DNA from 3 places in the Cytobacillus sp. FSL W7-1323 genome. Region 2 is predicted to be linked to each of the others. Evidence: riboswitches for the same ligand, from Rfam matches in the RefSeq annotation. Region 2 holds a riboswitch; each other region holds the start of a gene.
The links. A riboswitch is a leader RNA that binds a small molecule or an ion and turns the genes downstream of it on or off. The one in region 2 is predicted to bind lysine.
Positions count from the first base shown of each region.

Region 1 (5,784 bases), 1.1 Mb from region 2:
AAAACCGAACAAATTATAGAAAAATGTATGTATTCATTACACGAAAGCAAAAATAGCACGAATACCTACAATTGATAATGCGATAAAAATGACTAAAGTTACATAAGTTGAAATCAATTGTGATCTAGGAGATACTGTAATTCCCCAGCTTACCATGAAGGACCATAAACCATTTGCAAAGTGGAAAATTGCAGATAATACACCAACGATGTAAAATGCTAACATGAATGGGCTAGACAAAATATCAGCCATCATATCATAATTTACTTCGGCACCGAACATTGCTGCAATACGAGTCTCCCAAACATGCCAAACGATGAAAATCAATGTAATTACACCGGTTACACGTTGAACTAAGAACATCCAGTTTCGGAAAAATCCGAATCTTGAAGTGTTATTTTTTGCTGTAAACGCAATGTAAAGACCGTAAATTGCATGATATAACAAAGGTAAGAAAATAATAAATATTTCTAGGAAATATCTAAAAGGAAGACTTTCCATGAAATGTGATGCGCTATTAAATGCCTCTTCTCCCCTAGTTGCAAAATGGTTCACTACTAAGTGTTGGATCAGAAAGACCCCAACAGGTATAACTCCAAGTAATGAATGCAATCTGCGATTTAAAAACTCTCGATTACCCGCCATAAGTTTACCCCCTTGAATTTGTAGCATGACACGCTGAATATGTACATAACAAATCCTTCGCATCACTAAGAAAATGCAAATCATTTTCAAAACATTTATATGACATGTCCATTTTACTCCCATCGCCCATTAGCGTCAAGAAAACGGATACAGATTTTGTCGATATTACGAAAATTTTTTCTATTCTAGTTTCACTCAAAAAACCAATGATATAGTTTTTTCAACCCTATTTGGCGGTATATTAAAATAGCTTAAATCACGCAATAATATTCATATTTTACGCATAAAAATGCATTTACATTAGATTATTATTAGTGTTAAGATTATTCCCATAATTTACACCAGTTTTACAAACTAAAAATTTTTCCCTTTTCACTGTACGTATTCGTTTTTTCCAAGTAAATTGTATATATTAGACTTTATGAAAGAGGGGAGATTTAGCATAATATGCCATCTCAAGAAGCCCAAATAGAACAAACCGAAAACATGGCAGAATCAATTGAACCAAACAAAGAAATGATTTCATCCTTTGGCTATGAATTAATTAGAGAAGAACTTTTACATGATTTACTAGGTAAAGACGCACCAGATATCTTATACTGGGCAGGCAAGAGACTAGCACGTAAATATCCTCTTCAAACAGAAGAAGACTTATTCAGCTTCTTTGTCGAGGCTGGTTGGGGAAAATTAACGAAAAACCTCGAAAACAAAAAAGAAATCGAATACGAGTTAACAAGTGAAGTCATTCAAAAGCGCTGTAAAGAAAATGCTCACGCAACATTCCAATTAGAAGCTGGTTTTATTGCTCAACAAATCGAACAGAAAAAAGAAGTGATTTGCGAAACATTCGAGCACCCACGTAAAAAAGGTGGAAAGGTCCTCTTCACAGTCAAATGGGATAAAAAGGACTTTATCCACACCTAATAAATATACCCAACAGTAAAAAAAATCCAAACATCATTCTTTTTAAGGCGTTTAAATGGTGTTTGGATTTTCCTATCTTATACTACTGCTAGCTCATTTAATTTTTTATTAAATCCCCAGCTAAATTAAACGTTTGATGTAAAGCTTGAGCAGCATTTAACATATGCGCTTGGTCGATCACAGCCGAGACCTTTATTTCAGATGTACTGACCATCTTTACAACGATGTTATTAGCAGCTAATACATTAAACATCTCAGCTGCTACTCCAGGATTTGAAATCATTCCTGAACCGACAATCGAGATTTTCGCCAATTGTGATTCCCATTCAATCTGATCATAACTTAATGCTTCTCGATTTTTTTCTAGTATTTTTACAGTCTCTGTAAGATCTTGGTTTTTAATTGAAAAAGATAAGCCTGATGATTTATCATCTGTAATACTTTGTATAATAATATCAACATTTATATGTTCTTTCGCCAAGAGTGAAAAGATGGATGAAAGGCTTATTAAAGGGTCTTTAATCCCTAGTACAGATACCCTTGTAATATCATCTTCAAAAGCAACCCCTCTAACAACTAAGTTCTCTTCCATTTCCGCAACCTCCTCTATAATTGTACCTTCTTCTCGTTCCATACTAGAACGTACTTCAAGCTTTACATTGTAATTTTTTGCAAACTCAACTGCTCTTGGATGTAGAACGCCTGCACCAAGATTAGCTAATTCAAGCATTTCATCGTATGAGATAGATGGAAGCTTTCTTGCATTTTTTATATAGCGTGGATCAGTTGTGAATACACCTGTTACATCGGTGTATATATCACATTTGTCCGCTTTTAATACTGCTGCAAGAGCTACGGCTGTTGTATCAGAGCCACCCCGACCTAATGTCGTTATTTGGCCAGTCTCACTTAAACCTTGAAAACCCGCTACGATAACAATTCTCCCTTTCTTTAACTCTTGTGAAACAGGTTTTGTGTCAATATCAGTGATTCTTGCGTCACCATGTACTGATTCCGTTTTAATCCCTGCTTGCCAGCCCGTATAGGAAGTTGCCTCATAACCTTTTGAATTTAGTGCAATTGTTAATAAAGAGATCGTAACTTGCTCACCTGTAGATAACAACATATCCATTTCTCTCTTACTCGGAGCGGGTGATAATTCTTTTGCCATACCAACTAATTGATCAGTCGTTTTGCCCATAGCCGACACAACAACAACGATATCATTACCATTATTTTTTTCTTCAATGACACGGTTGGCTACATTTTGAATATGATCAACCGAGCCTACGGAGGTTCCACCAAATTTTTGTACAATTAAGCCCACTTTTCTCCCCTACTTTCAAGTCATTCGTTTTTATTCCCTGCCGCCTGTATGTACAACCAACACATTTCTACCCATATTCGGCATAAAAAAAAGCAATGAGATGAAACCCATCCCATTGCTGTGTAGTCAAACGTATGAACAATCTACGTACACACAGTGAGATAGCCCTCCAAGACAGATAGTCTTGACAATCCTGCATTTATTCAATGCAGAACCAGCGAAGAAAATATTGAGTCTTTCTTCACTTCGGCGAATATTCCCTTTCAAAGTCCTTCAAACGAAGCTCAATCTTCTAAGGAACTTTTACTAATGAAACTCGCACCTCTACCTTCACTTTCAAGTTAAAAAGTGATTTGATATAAAGTTAAAAACACTATACCATATTTGTTTTTTTCAGACAATGTCTATTCATGTAACTTTTCATAAAGTTCTTGTGCAACTTTTAATGGTAAGCCAGATTCCCTAAGGTCTTCTACACTAGCTGATTTCATTTTTTTTACAGAACCAAAATCTTTTAATAACTGCTTTTTTCTTTTTTCCCCAATACCATCAATTTCATCAAGAAGTGACTGAAATGCACTCTTTCCACGAACTTGTCTATGAAATGTAATCGCAAATCGATGCACTTCATCTTGAATACGTTGTAATAAATAAAATTCCTGGCTATTTCGAGCGAGGGGAATGATCATTAATGGATTTCCATAAAGAAGTTGAGATGTTTTATGCTTATCATCTTTGACTAATCCTGCTAGTGGAATATCTAAACCGAGTTCATTCTCAAGCACATCTCGAACGACTTCAACATGTCCTTTTCCACCATCAATGATAATTAAATCAGGTAGGGGTAGCCCTTCTTTTAAAACCCGGCTATATCTCCGTCTCGTCACTTCCCTCATAGATTCATAATCATCTGGTCCTTTAACTGACTTAATCTTATATTTCCGATACTCCCTTTTTGCAGGCTTACCATCGATAAAGACAATCATTGCTGAGACAGCATCGGTACCCTGGATATTGGAGTTATCAAAAGCTTCAATGCGATAGGGTGTGTAAATTCCTAGCTCCTCACCTAAGCTTTCTATTGCATTCACCGTTCTTTTCTCATCACGTTCAATAAGCGAGAATTTTTCTTTTAAAGCAATCTTTGCATTTTTATAGGCAAGTTTCACTAGTTCTTTTTTTCTCCCTCTTTGAGGAATAAATATTTTTACATCCAAAAGCTGCTCAGCCATCGTCACATCAACAGAGTCTGGCAAGTAAATTTCCTTTGGTTTAAAATGATTAGCTTGTTCATAAAAACGGCCGAGATAGGTGAGCATCTCTTCTTCAGGCTCATTATAGATTGGAAACATAGATACATCTCTTTCAATAAGTTTCCCTTGCCTAATAAAAAATACTTGTACACACATCCAACCCTTATCAACCGCATAAGCAAACACATCTCGGTCAGTAAAATCCGTCATTGTAATCTTTTGTTTTTCCATCGTCGTTTCTATATGGATAATTTTATCTCTGAAATCCTTTGCTTTCTCAAACTCTAGCGCTGCGGACGCTTCTTCCATTTTCGTTGAAAGTTCTTTTTTGATTTCTTTATAACCACCATTTAAGAAACGAGTAATCTCATCTGTCATTTGTTTGTATGTGTCAGATTTTACTTCATTTACACAAGGAGCTAGACATTGTCCGATATGGTAGTATAGACAAACTCTATCTGGTAAGGTGTTACATTTTCTTAAAGGATAAAGGCGATCTAATAATCTTTTTGTTTCATTGGCCGCCTGCACATTTGGATATGGCCCAAAATATTTCCCTTTGTCTTTTTTTACTTTTCTCGTGGTAATTAATCTCGGATGTCTTTCATTTGTTAATTTAATAAAAGGATAACTTTTATCATCCTTTAGCATGACATTATATTTGGGATCATGCTTTTTAATTAAATTTAACTCTAATAATAACGCTTCCATATCGGAAGAGGTCACGATATATTCAAAATCGTCAATTTCATTTACAAGCCTTAATGTCTTTCCATCATGTGAACCGGTAAAATAGGACTTAACCCGATTACGAAGCACTTTCGCCTTACCGACATAAATAATTGTCCCTTGGCGATCTTTCATTAAATAACAACCTGGTTGAGCTGGTAATAAAGGTAATTTATTTTTTATATTATCATTCATAGTTAGCTGTCACATCCATACCTAAAAAGAATATCATTGCAGGAGGAAACCATACCCTTCTTACTGATTTTGCCATACTTGTACTGTAAAAAAAACCCCGATCTTCTAAAAGTAGAAGCCGGGGTTTGTTTTATGGTACTTCTTATGCACCATGTTTTTGAAGCAATTCAACTAATGCTTCTTTCGGTTGGAAACCAACCACTTTATCTACTTCTGCACCATCTTTAAACACGATGAGAGTCGGGATGCTCATAACTCCAAATTTACCAGCAGTTTCTTGGTTATCGTCAACATCAAGTTTAACGATTTTTACTTTATCTCCCATTTCTCCATCAATTTCCTCAAGAACTGGTCCAATCATTTTACAAGGTCCGCACCATGGTGCCCAGAAGTCTGCAAGTACAAGACCTGAACCAGTTTCAGCAGTAAAGTTTTGATCTGTTGCATGTGTGATAGCCATAATATTTATATCCTCCTAATAAATAACTAAAAAATCTTATCGAAAGTATATCATCGATTAATAATGGATGCTATTATTTTGCTCGTATAGATTACCCATTTTTTTATTGTATCATACTGAACCTTTAAAAAGGATTCAATGTCTATATTATTCAACATTAATCTTTTTGCCAACATAGTAAAGAAGCGAGTAGTAAAATTCTACCCGCTCATATCAGATGTAAACGAAAATTATGCATTTACAAGTAATTC
Region 1 covers NZ_CP151998.1:3,340,833-3,346,616, forward strand. The annotation lists gene MKX67_RS16865 (succinate dehydrogenase cytochrome b558 subunit) at 37-645, opposite strand; gene MKX67_RS16870 (YslB family protein) at 1,093-1,569, shown strand; gene MKX67_RS16875 (aspartate kinase) at 1,667-2,896, opposite strand; lysine riboswitch at 3,051-3,231, opposite strand; gene uvrC (excinuclease ABC subunit UvrC) at 3,301-5,073, opposite strand; gene trxA (thioredoxin) at 5,216-5,533, opposite strand; gene MKX67_RS16890 (electron transfer flavoprotein subunit alpha/FixB family protein) at 5,764-5,784, opposite strand, start outside.
Region 1: it holds a riboswitch for lysine, as region 2 does, so the genes downstream of both, MKX67_RS16875 (aspartate kinase) here and MKX67_RS22550 (transporter substrate-binding domain-containing protein) in region 2, are expected to answer to the same signal.

Region 2 (5,784 bases):
TAGTTGCTCTGGTGTCCCTTCTTCAGCAATGACGCCTTTATCCATGAAGACAACGCGATCCGACACTTCACGGGCGAATTCCATTTCATGGGTGACAATAAGCATGGTCAGGCCTGTGCCAGCCAGTTCCTTCATCACCTTTAACACTTCGCCAACCATTTCAGGATCGAGTGCTGAGGTTGGTTCATCAAACAACATCACATCTGGCTCCATTGAAAGTGCTCTTGCAATCGCCACACGCTGTTTTTGACCTCCGGAAAGCTGTCTTGGTTTAGCTTCTACATAAGCCTCCATCCCGACCACACGCAAATATTTCTTCGCGATTTTTTCTGCTTCCTCTTTTGAACGCTTTAATACTTTTATTTGCCCAACAACACAATTTCCCAATACATTATGGTTATTAAATAGATTAAAAGATTGAAAAACCATGCCGAGATTTTTACGATATTGATGGACATTATGTTTATCGTCGAGGATATTTTCACCGTTATAGATAATTTGTCCACCACTTGGTTTTTCTAATAGATTGACACATCTTAATAGGGTCGATTTCCCAGACCCTGATGAGCCGATGATTGTAACTACTTCTCCTTTATTCACTGAGAAGTTAATATCTTTTAATACTTCATGACTACCAAAAGACTTACTTAACCCTTGAATATCAACAACTGTATTCACTTTTCCAACTCTCCTTTCCGCCACCTATGCTCCTGTTGTTTTTCTTTTGATATCTTCTGCCGTATCCATTTCACCTGCAACGACGTAATTTTCCGGTCCATCCATTCTTCTTTCAATATAGCGTAGAATTAATGTAACGGTATAAGTCATAACGAAATAAATAATACAAACAACAAAGAATGACTCAAAGTAGCGGAAATTATTCCCTGCAATTGAATTCGTTTGGAAAAATAATTCAGATATAGAAATCACGCTTAACACGGCAGTATCTTTTATATTAATGATAAATTGATTACCTGTAGCTGGAAGAATGTTTCGAATGACCTGAGGTAAAACAACATTCATCATTGTTTGCAAATGGTTCATCCCAATGGCTTGGGCTGCCTCATATTGACCTGGGTCGACAGAAATAATCCCTCCACGAACAATCTCAGCCATATAAGCACCCGTGTTAATGGAAACAATAACGATACCAGCAATGAGCGGATCCATTTGATAGCCAAAGGCCATTGCTGCCCCGTAAAAAATAACCATTGCCTGTACAATCATTGGTGTGCCTCTAAAGAATTCAATATAAGCAGATAACAAGAAATTCACTATTTTTAATAACAACCGTTTAGGACCATTCTCAGGTATTGGTATTGTTCGAAGAATGCCTGACAACAAACCAATTAGGGCACCGAAAACGGTACCAATTAAGGCAATGACTAATGTCACACCGGCGCCTCGTAAAAACATTGGCCAATATTCGACAACGATGCGAATAATCCATTCTATACTCATAACAATGATCTCCTTTTCTCTCATCATGATTGGCCATTACCAATCAATCTGCTAAGGATTTGCGCTTCAAAGGTTTAATACGACGGAGAGGATGCGCTACCCTAGTTGTTTATTTCTCATGTCTCTCCTAACCTTCTTCTCGATATAAAACCGGCTACATCTCATGCAGCCGGCTCATTTAGTTATTCTGCCGCTGGCTGATTCTCAATAGCAGCATCCATTAATTCTTTTTGCTCTTCTTCAGAAATATCTGCAAGGATTTCATTGATTTTATCTGTTAATTCGCTACCTTTTTTCACCCCTACTGCAATGGCAGTATCTTCTTCACTTGTCTCAAATCCTTCAGTAAATTCAACCATCGCAAAGTTATCATTAGCAGCTGAAGCACTTACACCTTCCGGACGTTCAGAAACATAGCCGTCAATAATTCCAGACTCTAATGCAACACGCATAGCAGGGAAGCTCTCCATCGCTGTTTGCTGTTGTACGCCGTCAATTTGATCAATTACTGAATAATGAAATGTATTTAATTGGGCAGTAACCTTTGCCCCACTGAAGTCTTGAATGGATGTGGCATTTTCGTAATCGCCACCTTTTTTCACTACCATGACTAAATCAGATTCATAATAGTTATCGGAAAAATCAATCGTTTCTTTTCGTTCTGCTGTTGGTGACATACCAGCAATAATAGCGTCAATTTTATCTGAACTTAATGATGGTACTAATCCATCCCATTTTGTTTTCACAATTACTAACTCTTTTCCTAAACCTTCTGCTATCTTCTTCGCAATCTCAACATCGTAACCGCCTGCAAACTCTGAATTACCTTCAATTGCTACTGCGCCATTGCTATCATCCATTTGCGTCCAGTTAAATGGCGCATAACCCGCCTCTAGTCCTACGCGAAAAACGTCTTTATCTTCTCCACCTGAACCTGTGCTTCCTTCAGCCTCATCATTTGAACCACAAGCAGCTAGAAACATACTCAGTACTAAAGCCATAGCTAGTAAAGCAAATCTCTTTTTCATCTCTATTCCCCCTAATATATTTTTCTACTAATTAAACTATTCCGAATTAAGAAAAAGAATAACAAAAAAAGACCTGAGATGAACTCAGGTCCTTGTTATTCTTCCGCCTAAATCCTCTACTTTTCCCATTTTAGAGATAGTGCACCTTAATAAATCGGGTAAATTTATTAAGACAGTCCTGCAATTATTCACTGCAGACCCAACATGCTATACAAACGGGTATAGCACATTTCGGCGATATTTCCTTCTCTTTAGTCTCATCATGCCTTATCACTCTACTAAAGACTGTTAAATACCGCGCCTCTACCCCACCAGAAAAAGTGAGGTTTATTCAATTTGATATCTATTAGGCTACAATAGTTTAATAGCGTCTGTCAATATAAACTCTATGGAAAATTGGTCCTTTTTTCGCACAACCTTTTGATTAGAGCATAATTACCAATGTTAAGCTTGTTGGCTTGAAGCTAACTCTTTTAACTGTATGCTCAAACGATTAATATCCGCTACCGAATGATTTACGTTTGACACCATCTCATGTTCATCTTCTATGATAGCAACGATTTCCTCTGTAGCTGCGGCGTTCTCCTCTGATATATTTGCCATATTTTCAATCTGCTCTTGAATTTGTTCAAATTTTTCTGTGGCAGCGGAAACTTCATTGACACCTCTCACTAACTCTAAGTTGTTTTCTTGTAATGATGTTTGTATCTCGTTGAAAAAGGCAGATATCTCTGTTAGAAGTGCTTGTCCCTGCTTTACAGCACCTTCCCCTTCAAGAGAGCTTTTACGTGCTTCAAGAGACTGAGTGAAAAGAGTATTCGTCACTTCAGAGATCGCCACCGTGATTTCAGCACTTTGCTCAGCTAACTTCCTTACTTCATCTGCAACGACCGCAAACCCTCGCCCATGCTCTCCGGCTCTTGCTGATTCAATTGCTGCATTTAATGCGAGTAAATTAGTTTGATCGGCAATTTGTTTAATGCCTGCTAATAATTTATTCACTTGTTCCATACTTGAATGAACATCTGATACCGTCGATGCTGTCACACTAATCGTTGTATTTACAGTATTCATATGCGATGTAACATCGACTATCTTATTTAAACCATCTTGTACTTTCTCATTCATATTCTCCGACTTTTCTACGACACCTTCTGAAATGGCAACAGATTCTTTTGTATTTTGTAAAGACTGACTCATAGAATCATTGACAATATTTAAGCTGTTCGCTTCTTCTTGAATACTTGTAGCCATCTGTTGAGCAGCTTCTAATACTTGTTGACTTGACTCATGTATCGTTTCAATATTTTGCTTAAAAAGTCCAATATGATTTTCTAGAGTCACTGTACCTTTATCTATTGAACCAAAGGTGTCTTGCAACTGTATGAGGAGGTCCTTTGACTCCGTTTCTTTTTGCTCTGCTTGGTCAATTAATTCCCTACCCCAACTAGCTAATAAATAAAATAAGTACAAAATCCCGTTGGCGACAAGAATAATAGTAAAAATACTCCGGACACTATTACTTTCTCCTAATAACTGATGGCCAATTATAAAGTAGGTAGCAATAAAACTAACATTATAGAATACAGAAAAAGCAACAATCATTTCTTTCTTAAAATATAGCACCACCATTGCAATCGTTAAGAATAAAATATAATGCTTATTCAATGCATATCCGTCCACAAAAAAGAGCATCATCACAATGAGGTTTGGTATAGCAGCATATAAAAAGCCCTTTACGTAATCATTGATACGCAAAAAATACAGAACAATAGCCATGACAATGACAGAAATCCCAGCACACATAATGACAATTGTATCGCTCAAACCCCGGTCAATAACAATAGGTAAGACTAATAAAACAGCTAATGTCATCAATCCCCACATATTCACTTTATGAACTCTTAATAATTCATTCTTTTGCGTACCCAATTATTTTTCCTCCTAATTTAATCCAAAAACAAGGACTTTAAGCCTATCATTTGGGTTTTTTTTCTTTTATTTCTATTATTTATTTCGGTATGATTAACTTTTATGTTAGTGCTTTACAACTAAATATTTTAGGAGGATGCATAATGAGAATTGCTATCATGGGAACAGGATCTTTAGGGACGATTATTGGGGCACACTTATCAAAAGGGGCACATCATGTGGAATGCATCGATGTAAATACTGACCATATTAACGCCTTAAACAGTAACGGCGCAACAGTTGTGGGGACTGTAAACTTGCAGGCTTCTGTGAAAGCCATCACGCCACATGAAATGACTGGCATTTATGACCTTGTCTTACTTTTAACAAAGCAAGTATACAATAAATCAGTGCTCCTACAACTTCAAGCGCATATGAACGAAGCAAGTATATTACTCTCTTTACAAAATGGTGTTCCAGAAGAAAGTTTAGTAGAATCACTTGGTTCATCCATCATTATTGGTGGTTCTGTAGAGTTTGGTGCTACTTGGGTAAAACCAGGTGTATCACAATTAACATCAGACAAAGAGGCATTCTCTGCTCACGCTTTTCAAATTGGTGAGTTAGACGGACAGATTACTGACCGCGTGAACCTAGTAAAAACCGTTCTTGAAGATGTCGGTGGCACAATCGTTTCAAATAATCTAATCGGTACAAAATGGTCCAAACTTCTTGTTAATGTAGCGATGAGTGGTATGTCGGCAGCACTAGGTTGTACATATGGAGATATTTTGAATAACGAGGCAGCTGTCACAAGTGCAGTGATGTTAGCTGATGAAACGTTAAAAGTTGGTTACGCGAATAACATTCAATTTAGCGAACTAGCTGGTGTAAATGTTGGAATCTTCTCTATTAACGAAGACAAGAGCAATCTACCTATGGTCATCCAAGTTGCTAAACAAGCATTTGGTCCTCAAGCACTGCTCAAAGCTAGTATGCTACAAGATTTAGAAAAAGGATTACAAACAGAAGTCGACTATATTAATGGTTACATTTCAACAAAAGGGAACGCCCTACAAGTATCTACTCCAGTAAATGACCTTGTCACAAGCATGATCAAACAAGCAGAAGAAACAAAACAACTGCCGGACTTTAATGAAAATATTAAAGCATTTGAGTCCCTATTAAACAAAGAATTTGCTATTCATTAATCCATACTTGAAAGACAGGCTGAGTGAGACGTGCGAAATCAAACCCCTCACCAGCCTTTTTTCCTTCCTCATTCCCATGCAGAATTAGAGAATTAATTGGTTAATACATAAGTATAATCCAGTAAATAAAAGGATGAAGTAGGAAATAATTGAGAAAAACTTTTGGCTCATGA
Region 2 covers NZ_CP151998.1:4,450,091-4,455,874, forward strand. The annotation lists gene MKX67_RS22540 (amino acid ABC transporter ATP-binding protein) at 1-678, opposite strand, end outside; gene MKX67_RS22545 (amino acid ABC transporter permease) at 703-1,461, opposite strand; gene MKX67_RS22550 (transporter substrate-binding domain-containing protein) at 1,644-2,489, opposite strand; lysine riboswitch at 2,619-2,803, opposite strand; gene MKX67_RS22555 (methyl-accepting chemotaxis protein) at 2,934-4,421, opposite strand; gene MKX67_RS22560 (ketopantoate reductase family protein) at 4,565-5,611, shown strand; gene MKX67_RS22565 (sulfite exporter TauE/SafE family protein) at 5,696-5,784, opposite strand, start outside.

Region 3 (5,784 bases), 660 kb from region 2:
TTGGTGAATCCCAACCGTCAGCACCCATTAGCGGTACGTCAATACCCATTTCTCGTCCTTGTTTGACAATAAGTCCTACTTCTTCATAATAACCAGGGATAAAAATAAATTCGGGATTAGCTGATTTAATTCTTGTAAGTGTGGACCTGAAATCAGTATCCTTCGCCACATACGATTCTTCGGCTACTATTTTCCCACCTGCTGCTTCGAAAGTTTCTTTAAAGGAAGCTGCTAAACCTTTTGCGTAATCACTTGCGTTATCAGCATAGATAGCTACATTTTTCACTCCTAATTCATTGGCAGCAAAATTCGCTGCTACTGTTCCTTGGAAAGGATCAATAAACGAGGTACGGAATACAAAATCATTTAAGCTTCCATCATCATTCACTGTTACATTTGGACTCGTACCTGAAGGAGAAAGCAATACCGTCTCTGAATTATTAGCCACTTGTGCTTGAGCAACTGTGTTACCACTTGTAGCAGACCCAATAATAGCTACGACATCATCATTTTCCGTTAATTTAATAGCTGCATTGGTTGCTTCTGCTGCATCCGATTTATTATCTACTTTTACAATTTCTATCTCTTTACCGTCGATTCCACCATCTTTATTAATTTCATCCACAGCCAATTCGATTCCTTCAGCAATTCCTTCACCATATGAGGCAACTGCACCAGAAAGTTCTAGGTTGGCACCTATCTTGACAGTATCACCAGACTCACCACCACCTGCACTATCACTACCACAGCCAGCAAGGAAACCTGCAGCTCCTATGGTAGAAGCTAAAAGAACAGCGGTCATTCTCTTTTTAAATAACATAATGATCCCCCTTTTTTTGATTATTCCAACAACTAAGAGCATGGTTCAAATCCCCCATATAAACCCCACAAGAAAAGATACCACACAAAAAAAGTAGACTAAAATAACCAAAATGTAATATTTTTCTGATAATTGCTATAAATCTAAAAATAGTATAGTATCATTTTATTCATCTGTCAAAACAATCTTTGTGAATAATATTAATATTTAGAAATCTATTAATAGTTTAGAGCGTTAAAGGATTTCTCTTTACTATGTTTTGTTTGTAAAACTCTATCATTATATTCATAAAATAATTAATAGTAGATAGGTATAATGTAGTTCAGTTAATTGTTAATAATTAGCAATTAAAATAACTAGCTACTTTTATATAAAGTAAAATAACTTTGCTTATGTAGTGATTTTAGACTTGTAGGATAGAAAAAGAGGAATGAACCGACGAGTTCATTCCTCCTTCCTATATTGTTCAAAAGAACTATTATATCATCTTCTCGGTTTTTGTACCGAACATTTTAACAACAAGGAAAATCCCCGCCATCATAACAATCAAAGCAGCTAATGCAATGATTACACTTCCACTTACACCCAAAATGATATAAGAGATGGCCGCAGCAACAGCTGCTGTAAAGGCATAAGGAAACTGTGTAATGACATGGTCAATCAAATTACTCCCTGCACCTGTGGCGGATAAAATAGAAGTATCAGAAATCGGTGAAGCATGATCTCCGAATACTGCCCCTCCAAGTACAGCTGCCATTGCAGGAATCAGCAGGGATATATCTGTAGCTACAGCAATATCACCAGCTATTGGAAGAAGAATGCCAAATGATCCCCAAGATGTACCTGTACTAAATGCCATAAGTGCCGCAATAATAAATAGGATAACAGGGATAAAATCATGACTCAGATTCGATTGATTAATAACGCTAGCCAAGTATTCCCCTGTACCTAGTTGACTAATCAAATCTCCGAGTAACCAGGCAAAAATTAAGATCAATACTGATCCAAACATAGATTTCATCCCAACCCATGTAGCTTTCAAATAAAAATTACTCGTTAGTTTATCATCTTTCTTTAATACTTGAGCAAATTGTACGTAAGCAACAGCTAAACTCAATAATCCTCCGACAATTAATGATAAGGCCACATCTGTGTTTTCTAATAAGGATACTAACGACACATTCCCCTCTGCACCATTAATGCCTGTCCAAGCCATCATACTCACTGTTCCAATAAATAAAACAATGATTGGCCAAACAAGATGATCAACAGTCCCTTTCGTACTAATAGGTAATTCTTCTTGAACTTCGTCTTTCAACTGTTTCTTCTTATCAAATAGAATTCCTTGTTCAATAGCTTGTTTCTCATGTTTCTTCATCGGACCAAAGTCAATTTGCCCAACAACAATGATAAACACCATTATGATTGCCGCCCACACATAAAAATTTAACGGAATGATTTGCATGAAAGCAGAGAAAGCACTATAATCAGTTATTTTATGAGACACTAAAATCGAGCCAATTAAGGCGATAATTGATGCTCCCCAACTTGATATAGGCGAAATAACACATAAAGGTGCGGATGTTGAATCAATTAAATAAGCAAGCTTTACACGTGATACTTTTTGTCGATCGGTAACAGGTCGAGATACCTGTCCAACTGTTAGCGCATTAAAATAATCATCTATAAACAAAATCATACCTAAAACTACGGTTAATAACTGTGCACCCACTCTCGTTTTCACACGCTTCATTGCCCATTCACCAAAGGCACGACTACCACCCGATAGTGAAATAAATGCAGTAATGCTACCAAGAATAAGTAAGAATAATAGAATGAATATATTCCAAGTATTTAACCCTTCATCTGTTATAAAAAGTGCTATAAACGACGAGAAAAATATTTGTAGCGTATCTAGCGGTTGATATCCTCCAATTATGATAGCTGCTGTTAACGCCCCTAAACCAAGGGAGAGAATCACCCTTTTTGTTAGTATAACCAAAAGCATCGCTACCAAAGGTGGCAGCACAGAAATAAATGTACCTGTCATAAAAAGACCTCCTATTAGTATAGGAGCTATAGACATGAACGAATGCGTCTCATATCAATTAACGATCAGAGAAAGGTATCCTCCACTTTTCTTTGATCCTTAATTGATAATAAAAAAAGAGTAACGATAGAGATTCTATCATTACCCTTCAAGAAGTAACGTTATTCTCCATCACGACTGTAGCTCCCCATTATGGTTAATATACCTCCATAATGACAGTGTTACTCCTATTAAGAGCAACCCCAACAAATAAATATTGACGTACCTATTTGCTTCGGCAAATCTCCCTTTTATCAAAGTTCACTGTTGTCATCCTCACATTGATTACTAATGATGATTTGCGCCTCTACCCCATCGGATTGATAAGGCATTATTCAATTGTTATACATTATATCAAAATATAATTATTTATGCAAAACTCTATCAAAACCTAAAATATTCATAAATTTATTATTTTTAAGATATAGTAGGATACTATAACCTATACCATTCTTAATAGCGCTTCTCTACCGATCATCCCTTTTTTAATGCCTAATTCCTCTGCAGCAAAAGTGACTGATTCAAGTGGTGCATCTATTAGCTGTTGAATCGTTTTTACCCCTACTGCTCTACCAGCAATGACATGGCGATCTTTTAATTTTTCATTTAATAACGCAACGTCTAATGCACCACACATGATATATCCTTTATCATTTGATACGACTAACAAATTAGTTTTTGGCAGCTCAACGGATACAGTCATAAACGTATGACCATCCAAAATAACAGGCTTTAATTCAACCATGACCGTCCCCCCTTCCCTTTAACAATTTATGTTATAGGTAGAGATTCGGTGTACTCATTAGTTAAAATAAACCGAGTTGTTTTGGAGCTAATCCCTCATATTCAATTCCTAATATTTCTAGAATTCCCTTCGCATTATCCGCTGCGTCACCACCAGAATTATTATTAAATAGTACATAGACCTCCTTCGCCTCTTTTTGTAATTGCTTTAATCGCTCTGCCCACTCCAATAATTCCTGGTGATTATAACGGTATAGATAGCGAACTTCACGCCAATTTGGTTGATTTTTATTTTGCCATCCATGAACATTACGACCGTGCAAGCGGACCAGTACAATTGGATTACCGCAAGTATGCATCACAATTGGAACAGACCCCTCCCCTGCTTGTGGTTCATCACAAACGGTATGTATCCATTTCTCTTCCTTGATAAAATTTAAAGTACCTTCTATAAACGCATCTTGATACCAAGACTGATGACGAAATTCAACAGCACATGGTATTTCTCCCATTTGCTGTTTACACCAGCGTAAATATTGCACGTTTTCCTTTTTACAATTAAACCACGGTGGAAATTGAAATAGGACCATCGCTAACTTATTTTCTCTTATATAAGGGGCAAGCGACGCTTTAAAAGCAGCAAACATTTCTTCCTTTGTCTCAAAAGGAATCTCCCCCCTTTGATGCCCCGTCATCCCCTGATAAGCTTTCACAACAAATTTAAATGAAGCAGGCGTTTCCCTCACCCACTTTTCCCCGTTCCTTTCTGGCTGTACGGCATAAAAGGAAGCGTCTACCTCAACTGTTGGAAAATGAGCGCCATATTCTAATAGTTTATCTCGGTTAGATATACGCTCCGTATATAGGCTGTCATGATCTCCCCATCCAGTTAAACCAATCCTAATCATTCCATCACCTCATCTACCAATAATCTTCATACTGATTATTTTACCTAAAGGATATAACCATAAACAAGAAGGGCAATGAAATAAGTGAAAAAGAATCAGTCAAAACAGAAAAGAAGATTCTTAGAACATTTCATTGGCCCATTTTCTTATTTTGTGATTGTTCATCGGTATCGAAAAAGGAACCCTTACACAGTAATAAGGATAAGCATATAGAAAAAGTAACTTATGGAAATGGTATAAATCAAATATTCGTTTTTTACTATGAGTTAAAAAGAAAAAAAATAACCCGAACCATTGTTCAGATTATTTTTTATTAAACAGGTTAACTCGCTTTGATTTTGTTCGTTTTTTTCAATAAATAAAGTAAGTATGGTGCACCAATTAAAGAAACAATTATTCCAGCAGGTATTTCTTTCGGAGCTAAAACGACTCTTCCAAGAAAATCAGCTGAAATAAGTAAAATCCCGCCAATTACTATGGTTAATGGCAGTAATTGTAGTAGCTTCGGACCGACCAGTTGTCTAGCAATATGTGGAGCTAGTAAACCGATAAACCCAATTGCTCCAACCACTGATACACTGATGCTTGACAACATAACAGCTAGTATAATCATAAACATACGCATTTTACTTGTTTTCACACCTAAACCAATGGATAGTTCATCACTCAATGATAAGATCTCGAATGTATTGGCCATATAGAGAATAACCGGAAATAGTAGTAACGATGTTATCATCACAATTACTAGATCACTCCAGCTTGTCCCATAGGTGCTACCAGCAAGCCATGTTAAAGCTTGTGATGCATGAAGGTTCGCACGTACTAATAAAATCTGTATAATAGCAGAACCTACCGCGGATACAGCAACACCCATTAATAATAGAATCATCGGTTGATAACCGCTCCGCGCACTAATAAACAATACAATTCCCATTGTGACAAGTGCACCAATTAATGCACCAATTGGAATAAGGACAAAGGGGGCTTGTGGAAAAACAATGAGAACCAACATCGCCACTACACTTGCACCTGAAGTCACACCTAAAACAGAAGCGTCAGCAAGTGGGTTACGTAAAACAGTCTGCATCATTAAACCGCTAGCCGCCATCATCATACCAATTCCGAAGCTGACAACCACTCGAGGCAAGCGAAAATCCCAAACGAAGGTATTATACATCAATTCTCTTGGCAATTCTAAAAGACTAGTGAAACTTGTTCCCCCA
Region 3 covers NZ_CP151998.1:3,792,346-3,798,129, forward strand. The annotation lists gene MKX67_RS19265 (ABC transporter substrate-binding protein) at 1-820, opposite strand, end outside; gene MKX67_RS19270 (Na+/H+ antiporter NhaC family protein) at 1,299-2,870, opposite strand; lysine riboswitch at 3,043-3,227, opposite strand; gene MKX67_RS19275 (DUF1805 domain-containing protein) at 3,352-3,654, opposite strand; gene MKX67_RS19280 (DUF72 domain-containing protein) at 3,716-4,561, opposite strand; gene MKX67_RS19285 (iron ABC transporter permease) at 4,884-5,784, opposite strand, start outside.
Region 3: it holds a riboswitch for lysine, as region 2 does, so the genes downstream of both, MKX67_RS19270 (Na+/H+ antiporter NhaC family protein) here and MKX67_RS22550 (transporter substrate-binding domain-containing protein) in region 2, are expected to answer to the same signal.